2 regions of the Arthrobacter sp. BE255 genome follow, and region 1 is predicted to be linked to the other one. Evidence: riboswitches for the same ligand, from Rfam matches in the RefSeq annotation. Region 1 holds a riboswitch; the other holds the start of a gene.
What was found. A riboswitch is a leader RNA that binds a small molecule or an ion and turns the genes downstream of it on or off. The one in region 1 is predicted to bind S-adenosylmethionine.

Region 1 (3,237 bases):
ACCACGCCGTTTTCGGGTACTGCTGTACGGGAGACGGTAATCGTCATGTGGAGACCTTTTCTACGCGCTTGCCTGCCGTCAAGTGACCGGCAGGCCAGGTCTTCACCCGGGGCACCCCACCGCGGAAGGAGGGTTGCCGGCCAGCAAGCCGGGGCTGTCGCTGGCACTCATGACCTCCTCCGAGTGTACGAAACCGCCCCCGTGTATGGCTAAGAGTGTGACTGGTTTGTGACTCCCCGAGGCTTGGCGGGTCCGGACCGGCGTCCTACTGCGCCGCCTTGGCTGCCCGGAATCCGGCTTCCAGGTCGGCCAGGATGTCATCAATGTGCTCGATCCCCACGGACAGGCGCACCAGTCCCGGCGTCACGCCCGCAACCGCCTGCTGCTCCGCTGAGAGCTGGCTGTGCGTGGTCGACGCCGGGTGGATGACCAGGGAGCGCACGTCACCGATGTTCGCCACGTGGCTGTGCAGCTCCAGGGCATCCACGAAGCGCTTCCCCGCTTCGGCCCCGCCGGCCAGGTTGAAGGCCACCACCGCGCCCGTACCCAAGGGCCCGTACTTGCGTCCGCGCTCGTACCAGGGGCTGGACGGGAGCCCGGCATAGGCGACCGATTCGACGTCGTCACGGGCCTCCAGCCACTGCGCCACGGCGACGGCGTTGGCAACGTGCCGCTCAACGCGCAGGCTGAGTGTCTCCAGGCCCTGCGCGATCAGGAAGGCGTTGAAGGGCGAGACTGCGGAGCCAAGGTCGCGGAGCAACTGGACCCGGGCCTTGAGGATGTACGAGAGGTTGGCGCCGAGGGCCCCGCCGGCGCCAAGGTCGCGGGCGTAGACCAGCCCGTTGTACGTGGGGTCCGGGGTGTTGAAGCCGGGGAACCGTTCCGGGTCCTTGCCGAAGTCGAAGTTGCCCGAGTCCACGATCACCCCGGCGATGGCCGAGCCGTGCCCGCCAAGGTATTTGGTGGCGGAGTGGACCACGATGTCGGCGCCCCACTCCAGCGGGCGGATCAGGTAGGGGGTGGAGAGCGTGTTGTCGACCACCAGGGGGACGCCGGCTTCGTGGGCAGTCCGGGACACTCCTTCAATATCGAGCACGTCCTGGCGCGGGTTGGATACCACCTCGGCGAAGAACAGCTTGGTGTTCGGCCGGACGGCGTCCCGCCAGTGTTCCAGGTTGTCCGGGTCCTCGACGAAGGTCACGGCGATGCCGAACTTTTTCAGCGTGTGTGCCAGCAGGTTGTACGTGCCGCCGTAGAGGCTGGGGCTGGCCACCACATGGTCCCCCGCCTCCGCGATGTTGAGGATGGCGAAGGTTTCGGCTGCCTGTCCCGAACTCAGGAGCAGTGCCGCGAGCCCGCCCTCGAGGCTGGCGATCCGCTGTTCAACGGCGTCCTGGGTGGGGTTTCCGATGCGGGTGTAGATCGGGGCCAGCTCTGCGAGCGCGAAGCGGTTGGCGGCGCTTTCGGCACTGGGGAAGACGAACGACGTCGTCTGGTAGATCGGGAGCGCACGCGCCCCTGTGGCGCTGTCCGGCTCCTGGCCGGCGTGGATCTGGCGGGTTTCAAAAGACCATCCGTTGGACATTCAAGGCTCCTTTGACGTGGGCCCGGGCATGCTGGGAGCACCACGGGCCGCGCTTGCCGTCCGGCCGTTGCCGGACAGCCAGGTCCTCACCCGGGGCACCCCACCGCGGAAGGAGGGTTGCCGGCCAGCGAGCCGGGGCTTGGCGCTGGCGCTCATGACCTGCGTTCAGTGTAGGAACCTGTCATCGGCGTGCAACAGCATTGTGACGAACATGGTCAGCGGCCGGCTTCAGGGGGCCGCGGAAAGGACGATGTCCACTCGTGACGCACCCCCAAAGTAGGTAAGGATACCCTTAGCTGAGAGGCGGATCACAAAGTGCCAAGATGAGGGCATGCGCATGGATCACGTCTCTTACGCCTGTGAACACGATGGCCTGGCTGCCACCACCGAACGTATTTCGTCCGCCCTCGGCGTCGAAGCCGTAAAGGGTGGAGTGCATCCCCGTTTCGGAACCCGGAACATGATCATCCCGCTCGCCGGGCACAAATATCTGGAAGTAGTCGAGGTGCTTGACCACCCGGCATCGGACAAGGCGCCGTTCGGACAGGCAGTCCGTGCCCGGTCCGCGGCCGGCGGCGGCTGGATGGGCTGGTGCGTCGAAGTGGACGACCTCGCCCCGTTCGAAGAACGCCTGGGCCGGTCCGCCGTCAACGGCAACCGCAAGTTCCCGGACGGCCGCGAACTGGTCTGGAAGCAGATCGGTATCCTGGGCCTGATCGCGGACCCGCAGGTGCCGTACATGCTCAAGTGGGAAGGCGATCCCGCCCTCCACCCGTCCAATGCCTACGAAAGCAACGTCAAGATGTCCTGCCTGACCATCGCCGGTTCGGCAGCACGGGTGACCGAGTGGCTGGGCGAACCGGTGGAGAAGCCGCTTGAGGACGTCGCCGTTGACTGGGTGGCTCCGCACGGAACCCCCGGCATCCTGTCCGTCACGTTCGAAACCGCTTCCGGAGCAGTCACCATCTGACCGCTTCGTCAATACTTCGGCCGCCATCAGCGGGTGCCAATGATGCCACCCACCGATGGCGGCCGAATCCCTTTAACCCGGGCCTGGCCTGCGTAACCCAGCCCTACCCCAGGCCGACTGCCTTGCCGAACAGGCTGAAGCCAACGAATGCCACGATGTCCAGCAGGGCGTGTGCAACCACCAGCGGCATCACGCGGCGCGTTTTTGTATACAGCCAGGCGAAGACCACCCCCATGATGGCATTGCCTATAAACGGGCCGAAGCCCTGGTAGAGGTGGTAGCTGCCGCGCAGCATGGAGCTGGCGAAGATCGCCAGCGGCATGCTCCAGCCGAACTTGCCGAAGCGGTCCAGGAGATACCCCACCACGATCACCTCCTCCACCACGGCGTGCCGCACGGCGGACAGGATGAGGACGGGGACGGTCCACCAGTACGAATCGAGTGCGCTGGGGATGATGGCGGTGGTGATTCCCAGCGCCCTGCCCGCAGCGTAGAGGCCCAGCGACGGAATGCCGATGAGCGCGGCGAGCCCCAGCCCCTGGAGCAGGTCGCGGCCCGGCCTGGCGAAGTCGAAGCCGAGCTTCCGGAACGCGGAGCTGCCCTGCGGCGCCCCTGGCGTGGACTGCCGGTGGTCGGTGAGGAAGTAGATGACCAGCAGAACCGGAACCAGCGCAAAGATGAT
Region 2 (3,237 bases), on a different contig from region 1:
CACCATGGTCAACGCCCTGACCGGCGCGGAGCGTGCCACCGGCGGCGTCAATGCCGTGACCGGCCGGGGACGCCACACTTCCTCCTCTGCCCTGGCGCTCAAACTGACTGACGCGCCGGCGGGAAGCTGGATCATCGACACCCCCGGCATCCGCTCCTTCGGCCTGGCCCATGTGGACCCGGACCGCATCCTCCGGTCCTTCCCGGACCTGGAACCGGGCACCGATGCCTGCGAGCGTGGCTGCAAACACACCACAGGCGCAGTCAACTGCGGCCTGGACCCGTGGGTCACCGACGGCCATGCCGGGCCGACAGGACCTGCGAGGCTCGGTTCCCTGCGGCGCCTGCTGGGCACCGACCCCCGGATGGCTGGGCAGGAAACCAAGGAACTGGGCAGCGTCAACTGACGCCGTCCCGCCCGGTTGGAGCCGCACGGGGGCTCTGCGCACGGTTCCAGTGGCCGGGGTCCCCAACCACGCGGCGCTTTGACGGTAGTTTGGAACCATGATCCAACCCGCTTCGAGCTACAACGATGACCTGCGCCTGGCCCACGTGCTGGCCGATTCCGTGGACGACCAGACCATGAGCCGCTTCAAGGCCCTGGACCTCCACATCGAGACCAAGCCGGACCTGACGCCGGTCACCGATGCGGACAAGGCCGCCGAGGAAGCCATCCGCGGCCAACTGTCCCGTTCCCGCCCCCGTGACGCAGTCCTGGGTGAGGAATTCGGCAGTTCAGGCCACGGCTCCCGCCGCTGGATCATCGACCCCATCGACGGCACGAAGAACTTCGTCCGTGGCGTCCCGGTCTGGGCGACCCTGATTGCCCTTGTTGACGAAGGCGAGCCCGTCGTCGGCGTTGTCAGTGCCCCTGCACTGGGCAAGCGCTGGTGGGCCGCCAAGGGCGCCGGCGCGTACATGGGCCGGTCACTGGCCGCTGCCACCCGGCTGAAGGTATCCGACGTCTCGAAGCTCTCGGACGCGTCCCTGTCCTACTCCAGCCTGGGCGGCTGGAAGGACCGCGGGAACCTCGATGACTTCCTTGGCCTGACCGAAGACGTCTGGCGCACCCGCGCCTACGGCGACTTCTGGTCCTACTGCATGGTCGCAGAAGGCTCCGTGGACATCGCGTGCGAACCGGAGCTCAATCTCTACGACATGGCGGCGCTGGTGCCGATTGTGGTGGAGGCGGGCGGCCGGTTCACATCCCTCGACGGAGAGGACGGCCCGTTCGGCGGCAACGCCCTGGCCACCAACTCCATCCTGCATTCGGAAGTCCTCAAGCGGCTCAACCCCGGGCTTGACGACCTGCTCTAACGGCCACATGTACCGAATTATCAGCGGCGGACGCCTCCGGCAGGGGGCGTCCGCCGCCGTATCTTCGGACAAACGCGACAATTCCGGGCCCCGCGTAACAAAAGCCTTAACATTCGGACCGGCTTCCTGCCCGCCCCGCCCATGTTCTACGCTCTTAACAGGTCACGAGTGCCAGCGCGAAACCCCGGTTTGCTGGCCGGCAACCCTCCATTCGCGGTGGGGTGCCCCGGGTGACGACCAGGCCGGTCCGGAACGGACCCGGCAAGCGCGGATTCCCGGGACAGGGAGTCCCTCTGAAGTGAGGTCTCTGTGACAACTGCCACCGTCTCCCCCAACACCGCCGTCCGTCTGCAGTCCGCAGCCGGCCCCGACACCGCAGCCCTGTTCAGCGAACGGCTTGCCGTTGCCGGCCGGCCGCTCTCCGCCGTCACCGGCGCCGAAATCCAGGCCCCGCTGATCCAGGGCGGACACGTCCGCTACGCCAACCTTGACTACGGTGCCTCCGCCCCGGCCCTCTCGGTGGTTTCCGCGTACCTCAACGAAATCCTGCCGTTCTACGCCAGCGTCCACCGCGGCGCCGGCTACGCATCCCAGATCAGCACGTCGGTCTACGAGAACGCCCGGAACATCGTGCGTGACTTTGTGGGCGGACGGGCCGGCGACTCCGTCATCTTCACCAGGAACACCACTGATTCGCTGAACCTCCTGGCAGGCTGTCTCCCAACGGTGGACGGCCGCCCGGCCGGCGACGTCCTGTACCTCGACATCGAGCACCACGCCAACCTCCTGCCGTGGCAGGGTGTCCCGCACCGCAGCGTCGTTGCCGCCGACACGTTGGCCGGCACCGTGGAGGCCATCCGCGCCGAGCTTGAACAGGGTGGAGTCAGCCTGCTGGCCGTCACGGGCGCTTCCAATGTCACGGGCGAAATCCTTCCCATCCGGGCACTCGCCGCCCTGGCGCACGAGCACGGCGCCCGGATCGTCGTGGACGCGGCGCAACTCGCGCCCCACCGCCGCATCAACATCAGCGCCGACGACGTCGACTACCTCGCCTTCTCCGGGCACAAGCTCTACGCTCCGTTCGGCGCAGGCGTCCTCGTGGGCCGGCCGGACTGGCTCGACGCCGGCACGCCGCACCTTGCCGGCGGCGGCGCTGTCCGTGAGGCCAGGCTCGACGGCGTGAGCTGGGCCACAGGTCCCGCCCGGCACGAGGGCGGTTCCCCCAACGTCCTCGGCGCCGCCACGCTGGCCCGCGCCACCCAGGTGATCGCCGCACTGGACCCGGACCGCTGGCACGCCCACGAATCAGCCATCCGTTCCTTCCTGGTGGAAGGACTCCACAAAATCGACGGCGTCACCGTGCACCAGATTTTCCAGGACACGGACCCGGATACAGACACCATCGGCGTGGTGAACTTCTCTGTCGAAGGCTACGACGCCGGTTTGGTGGCCGCCTACCTGTCCGCCGAACATGGAGTGGGCCTCCGGGACGGCCGTTTCTGCGCCCACCCGCTGCTCAAACGCCTGGGCCTGCCGTCAGGCTCCCTGCGGGCGAGCTTCGGCCTGGGGTCACGGCTCGAGGACGCCCAGCGGCTCCTGGCCGGCATCGAGGAACTCCGCAGGACCGGCCTCGGCTGGGACTATGTGGTGGACTCCGGCCGCTGGGTTCCGGCCAACGACACCCGGACCTACCCGGACTGGGCACCCAACACGCCCGGCACGGCCGGCGCAGCCCCCTGCACCGACGACTGACCCGGACAGCCCTGTCGATGCGGTAAATTCGAAGGATACCCAAGGGCATCTGGCGAAGGAGACCGCACGTGGCACGGGGTGGCCCCAAACTTGACCACGGACGCCGTCAGGAGCTCGGACAGAGCTTCCAGGACGGCGGCGAACACTACGAGCGCGTCCGGCCCGGATA

Region 2: linked by a shared signal. The riboswitch ahead of J2X42_RS02340 (aminotransferase class V-fold PLP-dependent enzyme) and the one ahead of J2X42_RS15025 (bifunctional o-acetylhomoserine/o-acetylserine sulfhydrylase) in region 1 are both predicted to bind S-adenosylmethionine.

What each region holds. Positions count from the first base shown of each region.
Region 1 is NZ_JAVDWK010000008.1:174,199-177,435, forward strand. Features, by position in the region: gene J2X42_RS15020 (homoserine O-acetyltransferase) at 1-47, opposite strand, end outside; SAM riboswitch class IV at 60-175, opposite strand; gene J2X42_RS15025 (bifunctional o-acetylhomoserine/o-acetylserine sulfhydrylase) at 266-1,585, opposite strand; SAM riboswitch class IV at 1,630-1,745, opposite strand; gene J2X42_RS15030 (VOC family protein) at 1,917-2,555, shown strand; gene J2X42_RS15035 (type II CAAX endopeptidase family protein) at 2,659-3,237, opposite strand, start outside.
Region 2 is NZ_JAVDWK010000001.1:501,633-504,869, reverse strand. Features, by position in the region: gene J2X42_RS02350 (ribosome small subunit-dependent GTPase A) at 1-406, shown strand, start outside; gene hisN (histidinol-phosphatase) at 504-1,316, shown strand; SAM riboswitch class IV at 1,477-1,590, shown strand; gene J2X42_RS02340 (aminotransferase class V-fold PLP-dependent enzyme) at 1,626-3,068, shown strand; gene J2X42_RS02335 (class I SAM-dependent methyltransferase) at 3,137-3,237, shown strand, end outside.